DNA from 3 places in the Acidovorax sp. Q11 genome. Region 3 is predicted to be linked to each of the others. Evidence: predicted binding sites of a transcription regulator. Region 3 holds the regulator's gene; each other region holds the start of a gene.

Region 1 (4,490 bases), on a different contig from region 3:
CAGGTTGACCGAACCCAGGTTGCACACGGCGGTTTCGGTGTCGCTGGTGTTGAGCGTGATCTCGGTGCACAGGTTGGACGAGTGCACCACACCGGCGTGCTGCTGGGGCGAGCGCACGTTACAGGCATCCTTGTAGGTGATCCAGGGATGGCCAGTCTCGAACAGCATGGTCAGCATCTTGCGCCACAGGTCAGTCGCCTGCACCGTCTTGGCTGGTTTGATCTCGCCGCGCGCTGCCTTTTCTTCGTAGGCCACATAGGCTTTTTCAAAGTCGGCACCGAACAGGTCGTGCAGATCCGGCACGTTGGAGGGCGAGAACAGCGTCCAGGTGCCCTTCTCCATCACGCGGCGCATGAACAGGTCGGGGATCCAGTTGGCCGTGTTCATGTCGTGCGTGCGGCGGCGGTCGTCGCCGGTGTTCTTGCGCAGCTCCAGGAACTCTTCGATGTCGAGGTGCCAGGTTTCGAGGTAGGTGCAGACCGCACCCTTGCGCTTGCCGCCCTGGTTCACCGCCACGGCCGTGTCGTTCACGACCTTGAGGAAGGGCACCACGCCCTGCGATTCGCCGTTCGTGCCCTTGATGTGCGAGCCGAGAGCGCGCACGCGCGTCCAATCATTACCCAGGCCGCCAGCAAACTTGGACAGCAAGGCGTTTTCCTTGATGGATTCGTAGATCCCGTCCAGATCGTCGGGCACCGTGGTCAGGTAGCACGAGGACAGCTGCGAGCGCAGCGTGCCGCTGTTGAATAGCGTGGGCGTGCTCGACATGAAGTCGAACGACGACAGCACTTCGTAGAACTCGATGGCGCGGGCTTCGCGGTCGGTTTCGTTCAACGCCAGGCCCATGGCCACGCGCATGAAGAAAGCCTGGGGCAGTTCGATGCGGGTCTTCTTGACGTGCAGGAAGTAGCGGTCATACAGGGTCTGCAGGCCGAGGTAGTCGAACTTCAGGTCGCGGTCGGCCTTGAGTGCAGCGCCCAGGCGCTGCAGGTTGTATGTCAGCAGGCGTTCGTCCAGCAGCTCGTTGTCCACGCCCTTTTTGATGAACTGAGGGAAGTATTCGAGATAGGCTTGGCCCATCTCGGCCTGGGTCACTTCCTTGCCCAGCACTTCGCGCACGATGGTGTGCAGCAGCAGGCGGGCCGTGGCGTAGGTGTAGTCAGGGTCTTTTTCGATCAGCGTGCGCGCGGCCAGGATGGACGCCTTGTAGACCTCGTCCATGGGCACGCCGTCATAGAGGTTGCGCATGGTCTCGGACACGATGGGGTCCGCCTTGACGTCTGCGCCCAGGTTCACGCAGGCCGATTCGATCAGAGCCTGCAGGCGGCCCAGGTCCAGGGCAATGCGTGCATCGCCGTCCAGCACATGCAGCAGCGGGGCGGATGCCACGGGGGCTTGCTGCTCGCTCTGGCGTGCGCGCTCCTGGGTGCGGCGTTCGCGGTACAGCACGTAGGCGCGGGCCACTTCGTGGTGGCCGCCACGCATCAGGCCCAGCTCCACGTGGTCCTGCACGTCTTCAATATGGAAGGTGCCGCCGCCGGGGCGCGAGCGCACCAGTGCCCGGGTCACGTTGTGGGTCAGTGTGTCCACCACTTCGCGGACGCTGGCGGATGCGGCCCCCTGCGTTCCGTGGACTGCCAGAAAGGCCTTCATCATTGCCACTGCAATTTTTTGCGGTTCGAACGGCACCACGGCGCCATTGCGGCGAATGATTTGATGGTGTGCGAACTCGTTGCTGGCTGTTGCCGCCGGGGTGGCCTGGGATTCGGTGGAGTCTGCCGGGCCGGGCTGGGCGGTGGAAGGCGTGTTCAAAGCAGCTTGCATGGGTGTCCTCTTCTTTGGGCTGTCTGGAGTGGGAGAGCGGCGTAAGTGGGCGCCGCGATGGGGAAGTGGTGCGCCGGACTTCAGTCTGTCGCACACTATATATGGTGTGTCATGTGTGTTCAAGACACTACCGGTAGTGTACCGCCTGAGTCGGCCTGAAAAAGGGAAACAAGCTGTGTTAGGCCCCCGGTGCACGGGCGGAGCATCCGGCGTGAAGCCCTTACGGGTGTTGCGATGGACTTTGCAAACCCAGCAGTGGCGGGTGCTGGCGGCGGATTGTCCCTTCGGGGCCGCGTGGTGGCTGGATGAAAAAAAATGTGCAAATGCACAAAGAAAAATACCGGGCTGACGCTCCGATGCGACAGCGTTTCTCAGTACGGAAAAGGCGCAGGGGGCTGTGTGGCCTCGGGAAACTGTTGGCGCGGCCAGTCCAGCGCTTTCTGCAGGGCGGCCCAGTCGAATCCGGAGCCAGGGTCCTGCTTGCGCCCGGGGGCAATGTGCTCATGTCCCGCTACATGTGCGATGGGATAACGCTTTGCGATGTCCTTGCACAGCCTGGCCAGGGTCTGGTACTGGGGAGGCTCAAAGCCCAGGCCTTCCAGGCCCTCCAGCTCAATACCGATGGAGTCGTCGTTGCATTGGGCGCGCCCCCGGTAGAACGACTGCCCCGCGTGCCAGGCACGCAGGTCGCAGTCCACAAACTGCCATGGCACCCCCAGGCGGTCGATGAAAAAATGGGCGGAGACCTGCAGACCCCGGATGCCCTGGTAATAGGGGTGGGCATCCCAGTCCAGGGTGTTGGTGAACAGCTGCTGCACAGCGCCCGTGCCAAATTCTCCCGGCGGCAGGCTGATGGAGTGCACCACGATCAGATCCACCGCCTGGGCGGTTGCCGGGCGCGCACCGTGGTTGGGTGATTCCAGGCGGTGTGCGTGGCGGTGCCAGCCGCCATCCCAGACGGAGGCGCGCTGCGCGTCATCCCATGTCGTCATGCGGGTCCTGGTCGTTCGGGACGGCGATGTTCAGGCGCGCGATGCGGTAGCGGATCTGGCGCAGGCTGATGCCCAGCCGCGCGGCGGTGGCGGTCCGGTTGAACCCGGCCTCCTTGAGCGCGCGGATCAGTATCTCGCGCTCTTGCTGGTCCAGCCAGGCCTGCAGGTCGCTGGGCAGGGGGGCGGCGCAGGTGGTGGTTTGCGGGGCCGAAGCGGTGGCATCGGTGGTCTGCGCCTGGGGGCTGCTCCCAGGTGATGCCGCCGGGCGCACTGTCTGTGGGTCAGTGGCACCGGTGGGCCAGTCCACATGCAGTTCCTCGCCATCGCTGAGCGCCACCGCGCGGTGCAGCAGGTTCTCCAGCTCCCGCACATTGCCTGTGAGCGGGTGGGCGGCGATGGCGGCGATGGCGCGGTCGGTGAGGGCTGGCACGGGCATGCCGGACTCCTGGGCGATGCGGGACAGCAGCGCTGTGCAGAGCGCGGGCAGGTCCTCGCGCCGCTCCCGCAGTGGCGGGATCACGATCTCGATCACATTGAGCCGGTAGTACAGGTCCTGCCGGAAGCGGCCGGACTGCACATCGGCTGCCAGATCCCGGTGGGTGGCGCTCACGATGCGCACATCCACGGTTTCTTCCTGGGTGGAGCCCAGGGGACGCACGCTGCGTTCCTGGATGGATCGCAGTAGCTTGGACTGCATGGCCAGTGGCAGATCGCCGATTTCGTCCAGGAACAAGGTGCCCCCGCGTGCGGCCTGAAAGTACCCGTCCCGGTCCTGGGTGGCGCCGGTGTACGAGCCCTTGCGGGCGCCAAAAAATTCGGCTTCGAGCAGGTTCTCCGGGATCGCACCACAGTTCACCGCCACCAGGGGGCCGTCGGCCCGCTGGCTGCTGGCATGCAGCGCCTGGGCTACCAGCTCCTTGCCAGTGCCTGATTCGCCGTGGATGAGCACCGGCGCCATGCCGCGCGAGACCTTGACCACCCGCTGCTTGACGTTGCGGATGGCTTCTGAGGCGCCGACCAGTTTGTCCAGCGCCGCATTGCCCGACGCATGCTCGGCCGCCGTGGCCGGTTGGCGTTGTTGACCGGGGCTGCGGGCGGCCCGGGGGGCGGGCACCCCGCCGGTGCCTTGCACCGCCGAGGCCACTACCGAGCGAAACTGTTTCAGGTCCACAGGTTTGGTCAGGTAGTCGAAGGCGCCCGAGCGCAGCGCCTCGACCGCATTTTCTGCCGAGCCATAGGCGGTCATGACCACACAGCGCTCCCGGCGCTGCTGGTCACGCAGGTCCTGCAGCAGCTCCATGCCAAAGCCATCAGGCAGCCGCATGTCGGTGATCACGGCATCGAAGCGGTGGGCCTTGAGTTGGTCACGTGCCTCCTGCACGCTGGATGCCGTCTCCACGCGGTAGCCTTCGCGCAGCAGGGTCAGTTCGTACAAGGTGCGCAGATCAGGTTCGTCATCAACGACGAGGATGGAGGCGGCAGGGGCGTTCATGGCAATCCGGTTCAGACCACGATGGTGTCAAACAGCGTCGCGGCGTCGGCAGGGCGGGTGGTGCGGCGGAAGCCCACGGTGAACGCGTTGCCTCCGGTCTCGCCCCGCAGCGTAGTGCGGTTCAGCCGCTGGTAACTGATGGACGCCCCATGGCGCTGGCACAGTTCGCGGCAAATATAGAG
Region 2 (4,490 bases), on a different contig from region 3:
CACGGCAGCGATGGCGGTGCGGTGGCGTCCAGCAGCTCCGGGTTGTGGCAATAGCCGCAGCGCCAGGGGCAGCCCTGGCAGTAGAAAACGGCCGCCAGACGGCCGGGGAAGTCGATGGTGGTCAGCGGCGTGAGGCCGCCCAGCCGCAGCCCGGGGGCGGGCAACGGCTGCCCCTGGGCATCAACAAGCGTTGCCGCAGCCACGGCGGGGCGCTTCCGCGAAGAAGCGGCGCTCGGCATGCTCGCCCTGTTTGCCCGTGTTGAAGCTCGCCACCGGGCGGTGGTAGCCCATCACGCGGGTCCAGACCTCGCAGGGCTGGCGCTCGGCATCGGTAAGCTGCACGGCGGCCAGGGCGGTGTGTTCGGCAGACGAAAAGTAACTCATGGTGTGCTCCTTGGGTTGAAATACTATTGTTTTGATAGCTATCAGTGCTTGATGGACAGGCGCCAGTGGCCAATTTCACCTGAATAGCCACATGCCTCAGAGACCCTGCCATCCGTTCGGGCTCAGCCCGCACGGATGAAGGGACGTGAAGCCTGAGGTCAGTCGCTCATCAGGCAATTTCATTCAGATTCACGCCGCCAGCGCCGCACGCTTGGCGACCAGACGCTCCTCGTCGCAGCGCGGGCAGAACGGGTGCTCTCCCGCCAGGTAGCCGTGGGTGGGGCAGATCGAGAACGTGGGCGTGACCGTGATGTAGGGCAGGCGAAAGCGCGTGAGCGCGCGCCGCACCAGATCGCGGCAGGCCGCACCGCTGGACAAACGCTCTCCCATGTACAGATGCAGCACGGTGCCGCCCGTGTATTTGGATTGCAGCGTCTCCTGGCGCATCAGGGCCTCGAACGGGTCGTCGGTGAAGCCCACGGGCAGTTGCGAGGAGTTGGTGTAGTAGGGCTGCTGCTCCGTGCCGGCCTGCAGGATGGCGGGCCAGCGCTTTTTGTCTTCCTTCGCGAAGCGGTAGGTGGTGCCCTCGGCGGGTGTGGCCTCCAGGTTGTAGAGGTGGCCGGTTTCCTCCTGGAAGGCGGTCATGCGCTCGCGCACGTGGTCGAGCAGGCGCACGGCAAACGCGTGGCCCCACTCGCTGGTGATGTCGTGCTGGTCCGCCGTGAAGTTGCGCACCATCTCGTTGATGCCATTCACACCCAGCGTGGAAAAGTGGTTGCGCAAGGTACCCAGGTAGCGCTTGGTGTAGGGGAACAAGCCCTGGTCCATGAGGCGCTGGATGAGCTTGCGCTTGGTCTCCAGGCTTTGTTTGCCCAGTTCCATCAAGCGGTCGAGCGCGGCGAGCAGCCCCGCCTCATCGCCCGCATGCTGGTAGCCCAGGCGCGCGCAGTTGATGGTGACCACACCCAGGCTGCCCGTCTGCTCGGCGCTGCCGAACAGGCCGTTGCCGCGCTTCAAGAGTTCACGCAAATCGAGTTGCAGGCGGCAGCACATGGAGCGCACCATGTTGGGCTCCAGCTCGGAGTTGATGAAGTTCTGGAAGTACGGCAGACCGTACTTGGCCGTCATCTCGAACAGCAGCTGCGCGTTCTCGCTCTCCCAGGGGAAGTCCTTGGTGATGTTGTAGGTGGGGATGGGGAAGGTGAACACCCGGCCCTTGGCATCGCCCGTGGTCATCACGTCGATATAGGCGCGGTTGATGAGGTCCATCTCGGCCTGCAGGTCGCCGTACGCGAAGGGCATCTCTTTGCCAGCGATCACGGGCACCTGCTCGCGCAGATCGTCTGGGCAGGTCCAGTCGAAGGTGAGGTTGGTGAACGGCGTCTGCGTGCCCCAGCGCGAGGGCACGTTGAGGTTGTAAACCAGCTCCTGGATGCACTGGCGCACCTGCGGGTAGTCCATGCCGTCCTTGCGCACGAAGGGTGCCATGTAGGTGTCGAACGACGAGAACGCCTGCGCACCGGCCCACTCGTTCTGCAGCGTGCCCAGGAAGTTCACGATCTGCCCCACAGCCGAACTCATGTGTCTGGGCGGCCCCGCCTCCACCTTGCCAGGCACGCCGTTGAGCCCCTCGTGCAGCAGCGTGCGCAGCGACCAGCCCGCGCAGTAGCCGCTGAGCATGTCGAGGTCGTGGATGTGCAGGTCGCCGCTCCTGTGCGCCTCGCCGATCTCGGGCGTGTAGACGTGCGACAGCCAGTAGTTGGCCGTGACCTTGCCCGCCACGTTCAGGATCAGCCCGCCCAGCGAATAGCCCTGGTTGGCGTTGGCGTTCACGCGCCAGTCGGCACGCGTGAGGTATTCGTTGATGGAGCTTTCCACATCGACCAGCGTCTGCTTGTCCCCGCGCAGCGTGGCGTGCTGCTCGCGGTAGACGATGTAGGCGCGCGCCGTGGCGAGATGGTTAGCGGCGATGAGCGTTTGCTCGGCCACGTCCTGGATCTGCTCGACGGTGGGCGCTTCGCCATGGAAGCGGTGGATCAGCACCTTGGTGACCTGCGCGGTGAGCAACGCGGCTTCTTCGGCGCCATATTCGCCCGAGGCCTGGCCCGCACTGGCCAGCGCAGCGCGGATGCGTTCGGCATCAAAAGGAACGCGCTGGCCGCTGCGCAACACAACATCGCGGGGCAGGGTGACAAGGGTGGGCACCATGGGTTCGACCAATCTATGGAACGGTTTAGAAACACTACCTATGGTGTCCACGATACCCATCAAACACTATAGGTAGTTTGATTCAACACAATCGGGGCGGTAAGCAGGGGTAAAAAAATGCCGGCACAGGGGCCGGCAGAAAGGAAGGTGCCGTCAGGCCCTACCGATGGATCAGAGGTGCATGCGCAGGCATGCAGTGGGGTGCAGGAGGGTGCTGCTCAATGGCAGGCGGCGGTTTCTTCCTCCTCGATGCGGGGATAAAAGTCGTGGTCTTCGCGCTGCATGCGCTCGAACACCCGGCGCAGCACCACATTGGCCTCGTCCCGAAAGCACTGCGCATCGCGGCGCACGTTCTCGGCCGTATTCCAGCGGCGCGCAAAGGCGTCGTAGGCGCTGGCAATCGAGGCCATCTCGCTCTGGTACTGGCGGCCCAGGCGCGCCAGTTCGGGGTTGCCACCGCGCTGCAGTGCGGGGTAGAGCACCTGGTCTTCCACGGCCAGGTGCAGCTTGATGGTGCCGCTCATGGCCACGATGCCCTGCGCGATGGCGCGGGCATTGCCTTCCACGCCCGCCTGGGCCAGGGCGCGCAAGGTGGCGATGCTGCGCAGGATGTCGGTGTGCTGGTGCTTGAATTTGTCGAGGTTCATGCTCACTCCTTGTGGGATGAATGAAGGGCCTGCGCTGTCGCCGAGGGTAGTGGCAGCAACGCGCGGCGCGGATCAGCGGCGGGACTCCGCCAGGTAGACCCCTGCGGTGGCTGCAGGGGCACGCGAACCGAACACACCGCTCACCACCTGCCAGGCCATGGCCAGCGCGCCAACGATGAACACCACGTCGCCGAAGGTGCGCACCCAGCGCAGCGTCTGGATGAAGGGCTGTTGCATGAACTCTTCGCCCCGGGCGTACCACAGGCCTTCGCTCACGCTGGCATGGAACTGGAACAGGGCAATGGGGAACAGGCTGGTGGCGATCATCAGCACCAGGCCGGCGTTGAGCCACCAGAAGCCCGTCTTCATGAGCCGCTCGCTGAACACCAGCTGCGGCCGGATGTAGCGCAGCACCAGCAGCGTGAAGCCAAGCGCCAGGAAGCCATACACCCCGAACAGCGCGGCGTGGGCATGCACCGGCGTGGTGTTCAGGCCCTGCACGTAGTACAGCGAGATGGGCGGGTTGATCATGAAGCCGAAGACACCCGCGCCCAGCATGTTCCAGAAGGCGACGGCCACGAAGCACATCAGCGGCCAGCGCAGGCGAGCCATCCAGGGCGTGCGGTGCTGCAGGCGCCAGTGTTCCCAGGCCTCGTGGCCCAGCACGACCAGCGGCACCACTTCGAGCGCGCTGAAGGCAGCGCCCACCGCCATCACCGGGGTGGTGGTGCCTGCAAAGTACAGGTGGTGGAAGGTGCCGGGCACACCACCCAGCATGAACAGCGAGGCCGAGGCCAGGCTGGCCGTGGTGGCCATGCGCACCGACACCAGCCCCAGCGTCGAGAAGATGAAGGCCAGCGCCGTGGTGGCGAAGACTTCGAAGAAGCCCTCCACCCACAGGTGCACCACCCACCAGCGCCAGTACTCCATCACCGACAGGTGGGTGCGTTCGCCGTAGAAGAAACCCGCGCCGTAGAACAGGCCGATGGCCACCACCGACGCCGTCAGCAGAGCCAGCAGGTTCTTGTCGCCGCCGGGGGAGCGCAGCGCCGGCACGATGCCGCGCAGCATGAGCACCAGCCAGAAGACGATGCCGGTGAACTTGCCGATCTGCCACAGGCGGCCCAGGTCCACGTATTCATAGCCCTGGTGGCCCAGCCAGAAGTTCCACTCGGGCGGCATGATCTGTGCGATGGCCAGGTAGTTGCCGACGAACGAGCCCACCACCACCACGACCAGCGCCCAGAACAG
Region 3 (4,490 bases):
TCATCATCATTGCCCTCACTGCCCGGCCCGATCTGCGCCAGGCAGGCGAAGAGCGCCTCATGGGCTGGCTGCAGGCCCGCCAGGTGGAAATGTTGGGCATGCCCATCGAGCCCGAAGCCAGTGAGCGCGCCACGGCCGCCAACCCCAAGGACCTGCCCAAGGAGCAGGCCGCAGTGGCCTTCTGGCTAAGCAAAAAGTACCGCGTGGCGCCCGAGCCGCTCAGCGTGCTGGTGGCCGAGGCTTATGAGATCGGCACCCGCGCCAAGATCGACCCCACGCTGATCCTGGCGATCATGGCCATCGAGTCGAGCTTCAACCCGTTTGCGGAAAGCGCCGTGGGCGCCCAGGGCCTCATGCAAGTCATGACCCGCGTGCACACCGACAAGTACCAGAGCTTCGGCGGCCACTTTGCGGCCTTCGACCCGGTGAGCAACCTGCGTGTGGGCGTCAAGGTGCTGCAGGAATGTATTGCGCGCGCTGGCTCCGTCGAGGGTGGCCTGCGCTACTACGTGGGCGCCGCCAACTTGGCCGACGATGGCGGCTATGCTGCCAAGGTGATGGCAGAGCATTTCCGCCTGCGCCAGGTCGCCAACGGCCGGGCCATACCTTTCAACCCACCCCCATCGCTGTCCACCCAGGCGCCTGCCCAGAGCATTCCGGCCGCCGCCCCCCCGGCAGCGCCCACCGCCAACGCCGACAAGGTGGCCATGCTGTCGGGTCTTTGAATCCCACGGCCCACCGGGGATTTGTGCGATGCACCTCGTAGGTGCACGCCACCGTGTCGGCTACACTAGCGGAGTACGCGACTGGCGATAGGCGCAGCACCCGCACAGGATGCTGCCGCTGACGTGGAAACCGACAAGGGCCCGCCCCTTGTGAACCACTGGGAAGCGTGCCGCACGGGGTTCACCCGCTGCGTTCAGCCGTTCGCCTGGGCAGCCCTTGTTTCAAGGGACACAAGTTCTTAGGACTGCCAAACCATGTACGACCGCAACATTCTTGTCGAACAAACCGACCCCGAACTCTTTGCCGCCATCCAGGCCGAAAACAAGCGCCAGGAAGAGCACATCGAACTCATCGCCAGCGAAAACTACGCCTCCCCCGCCGTCATGTGGGCGCAAGGCACCCAGCTGACCAACAAGTACGCCGAAGGCTACCCAGGCAAGCGCTACTACGGTGGCTGCGAGCACGTGGACGTGGCCGAACAGCTGGCCATCGACCGCGTCAAGCAGATCTTCGGCGCCGATGCCGCCAACGTGCAGCCGCACTGCGGCGCATCCGCCAACGAAGCCGTGTTCCTGGCCTTCCTCAAGCCCGGCGACACCATCATGGGCATGAGCCTGGCCGAAGGCGGCCACCTGACGCACGGCATGCCACTGAACATGTCGGGCAAGTGGTTCAACGTGGTCAGCTACGGTCTGGACGCTAACGAAGCCATCGACTACGAAGCGATGGAAATGAAGGCCCACGAAACCAAGCCCAAGCTCATCATCGCCGGTGCATCGGCCTACAGCCTGCACATCGACTTTGCACGCTTTGCCAAAGTGGCCAAGGACGTGGGCGCCATCTTCATGGTGGACATGGCCCACTACGCCGGCCTGATCGCCGCTGGCGTGTACCCCAACCCCGTGCCCCACGCCGACGTGGTGACATCGACCACGCACAAGAGCCTGCGCGGCCCCCGTGGCGGCATCATCCTGATGAAGGCCGAGCACGAGAAGGCCATCAACAGTGCCATCTTCCCCGGCCTGCAAGGCGGCCCGCTGATGCACGTGATCGCAGCCAAGGCCGTGGCCTTCAAGGAAGCGATGCAGCCCGAGTTCAAGGCTTACCAGGAACAAGTGGCCAAGAACGCCAAGGTCGTGGCCGAAACGCTGACCGCACGCGGCCTGCGCATCGTGTCCGGCGGCACCCAAAGCCACGTGATGCTGGTGGACCTGCGCGCCAAGGGCATCACCGGCAAGGAAGCCGAGGCCGTGCTGGGCGCCGCCCACATGACCATCAACAAGAATGCGATCCCCAACGACCCTGAAAAGCCGATGGTGACCAGCGGCGTGCGCATTGGCACCCCCGCCATGACCACGCGCGGCTTCAAGGAAGAAGAAGCCCGCATCACGGCCAACCTGATTGCTGACGTGCTGGACAACCCCCGCGACGAGGCCAACATCGCCGCCGTGCGCGCCAAGGTCAACGCCCTGACCGCACGTTTCCCGGTCTACCGTTAAGTAAGCCGGTCCTGGAAGTCCATGAAGTGCCCCTTCTGCAGCCACCTCGAAACGCAAGTCGTTGAAACGCGGGTGTCTGAGGATGGGGTCTTCATCCGCCGCCGCCGCCAGTGCGGCGCGTGCGACAAGCGCTTCACCACCTACGAGCGGCCGGAGGTGAACTTCCCGGCCATCGTCAAGAAGGACGGCCGCCGCATCGAGTACGAGCGCGGCAAGCTGCTGGCCTCGTTCAACCTGGCGCTGCGCAAGCGCCCGGTGAGCACGGAGCAGATCGACAGCGCCATCGAGCGCATCGAAGAAAAGCTGCTCAACCTGGGCCAGCGCGAAGTGCTGTCCGGCCGCATTGGCGAACTTGTCATGCGCGAACTCAAGAAGCTCGACAAGGTGGCCTACATCCGCTTTGCCAGCGTCTACCGCAGCTTCGAAGACATCGACGACTTCCGCGCCATGGTCGATGAGGTGCGCAAGTAAGTAAGTAAGTAAGTAAGTAAGTAAGTAAGTAAGTAAGTAAGTAAGTAAGTAAGTCACCGCCAAGCCAGGCGACGGAGCCGCCCCCACCCTGTCTAGCGGTGGCTTGGATTTCAGGCTTTTTTGGCGCCCACCGCGCGCCCACCAAGCCTTGGCAGCTATCAATAGCATAGCAATCAAAAGCACCACTGTTGTCCAGCAGGCTCCGCCAGCCGCGCTGTCACCAAGGCTACAGGACGCAGCGCTCCTGAAAAAATAGCTGCAAAGGTATACTGGACGCGCGCAAACGGCTCTTTTTGCTTTAAATTTCTCACCCGCACATGCGGCACACCCAGCGCCCGTGCCCGACAATCGCTGCGGTGAAAACCCGCCACTTCCTGCAGCTGGTGCTGCTGTCTGCCCTGTGGGGCGCCTCGTTCCTCTTCATCCGCATTGCCAGCCCCGTGCTGGGCCCCAACGTGATGGCGGCCCTGCGCATCGGGCTGGCCACACTCACGCTGATCGGCATCATGCGCGTCGCCAACGAGTCCTGGCCCTGGCGCCACTGGCGCGAGCTGTTCGGGCTGGGCACGCTCACCGTCGCCCTGCCCTTTTTGCTGTACGCCTGGGCGGCCTTGCACCTGCCAGCGGGCTACAGCTCGCTGCTCAACACCATGGCCGTGCCTTTTGGCGTGATCGCCGCCGCCTGGATGAAGGAGGACACGCTGAGCGCGCGCAAGTGGCTGGGCTGCCTGTGCGGCTTTGCGGGCGTGGCGCTCATCGTGCAGTTGGGCCCGGTGCAGCCCACGCCCGCTCTCTTGCTGGCGGCAGCGGCCTGCGTGACGGCATCGGCCTGCTATGGCATCTCGACCACCTGGATGAAACGCGCCACCCAGCGCATGTCCCCGCTGTCGATTGCCGCAGGCATCCATGCCGCCGCCCTGGTGCTGCTGCTGCCGGGCGCGGCCTGGAGCCTGCCTGAGGCGCGCTTCACGCCCGGCGCACTGGCCGCCGTGGCGGTGATGGGCATCGTGACCTCGGGCCTGGCGTATTGGCTCAACCTGCGGGTGCTCAAACATGTCTCGCCCGTGGCCGCCATGAGTTCGGCCTTCATGATCCCGTTGTTTGGCGTGGCCTGGGGCCATGTGTTCCTGGGCGAGGCCCTGGGGCCGGGCATGCTCTGGGGCGGTGCGCTGGTGCTGGTGGCGACCGGGCTGGTCACAGGCTTCAATCCCCTCACATGGCTGGGCGCGCTGCGTCGGCGCAGCTGAGCCCAGATCACCGTAGCCGTGCGGCCCCGCCTCAGCGGGCCACGCGCGTGATGCGGTCGGTGGCGGGGGGCGCCACCGGGCTTTGCTGGCGGAAGTAGGCCTCCAATGCGTCCAGATCCAGCGCGCCCACCTGCCGGTCCCGTCCCTGGGTCAGCACCGTGAAGTTGTCGCCGCCGCTGTCCAGAAAGCTGCTCATGACCACGCGCACCGGTTGCGCGTCGGCCAATGGCGTTCCGTTCAGCACCATCTGGCTGATGCGCGCCCCGGCGGGCTGGGTCAGGTCGTAGCGGTAGCTGAAGCCGCTGGACACCGACAGCACCCGGGGCCGCTGCACCGTGTTGCCGCCGCTGGCGAACTGCTGCTCCAGCACCGCACGGATCTGCGCGCCCGTGAAGGTCTTCACCACCAGCTGGTTGCCAAAGGGCTGCATTGCATACAGCTGGCCATACCGCACCAGCCCTTGTTCGTCCGGCACCAGGTCAGCGCGCAGGCCGCCGGGATTCATGAAGGACAGTTGCGCCCCCCCGTCTTCCGGCGCCCGTGTGGC

The links. Region 3 encodes NrdR, which represses ribonucleotide reductase genes. Its sites were predicted from a motif close to CACNANATNTNGTG; they were not measured.
Region 1: a site for NrdR is predicted at 1,918-1,931, ahead of ACYZGB_RS13030 (ribonucleoside-diphosphate reductase subunit alpha). Genes of this name have one in related genera too.
Region 2: a site for NrdR is predicted at 2,625-2,638, ahead of ACYZGB_RS19460 (ribonucleoside triphosphate reductase). Genes of this name have one in related genera too.

The regions. Positions count from the first base shown of each region.
Region 1 covers NZ_JBUDZG010000014.1:66,713-71,202, reverse strand. The annotation lists gene ACYZGB_RS13030 (ribonucleoside-diphosphate reductase subunit alpha) at 1-1,824, opposite strand, end outside; gene ampD (1,6-anhydro-N-acetylmuramyl-L-alanine amidase AmpD) at 2,196-2,816, opposite strand; gene ACYZGB_RS13020 (sigma-54-dependent transcriptional regulator) at 2,800-4,308, opposite strand; gene ACYZGB_RS13015 (ATP-binding protein) at 4,320-4,490, opposite strand, start outside.
Region 2 covers NZ_JBUDZG010000032.1:39,563-44,052, reverse strand. The annotation lists gene ACYZGB_RS19470 (anaerobic ribonucleoside-triphosphate reductase activating protein) at 1-203, opposite strand, end outside; gene nrdD (anaerobic ribonucleoside-triphosphate reductase) at 181-384, opposite strand; gene ACYZGB_RS19460 (ribonucleoside triphosphate reductase) at 574-2,592, opposite strand; gene ACYZGB_RS19455 (hemerythrin domain-containing protein) at 2,811-3,239, opposite strand; gene ACYZGB_RS19450 (nitric-oxide reductase large subunit) at 3,312-4,490, opposite strand, start outside.
Region 3 covers NZ_JBUDZG010000020.1:42,377-46,866, reverse strand. The annotation lists gene ACYZGB_RS15835 (lytic transglycosylase domain-containing protein) at 1-725, shown strand, start outside; ZMP/ZTP riboswitch at 793-944, shown strand; gene glyA (serine hydroxymethyltransferase) at 981-2,225, shown strand; gene nrdR (transcriptional regulator NrdR) at 2,247-2,696, shown strand; gene ACYZGB_RS15820 (DMT family transporter) at 3,044-3,943, shown strand; gene ACYZGB_RS15815 (bifunctional metallophosphatase/5'-nucleotidase) at 3,975-4,490, opposite strand, start outside.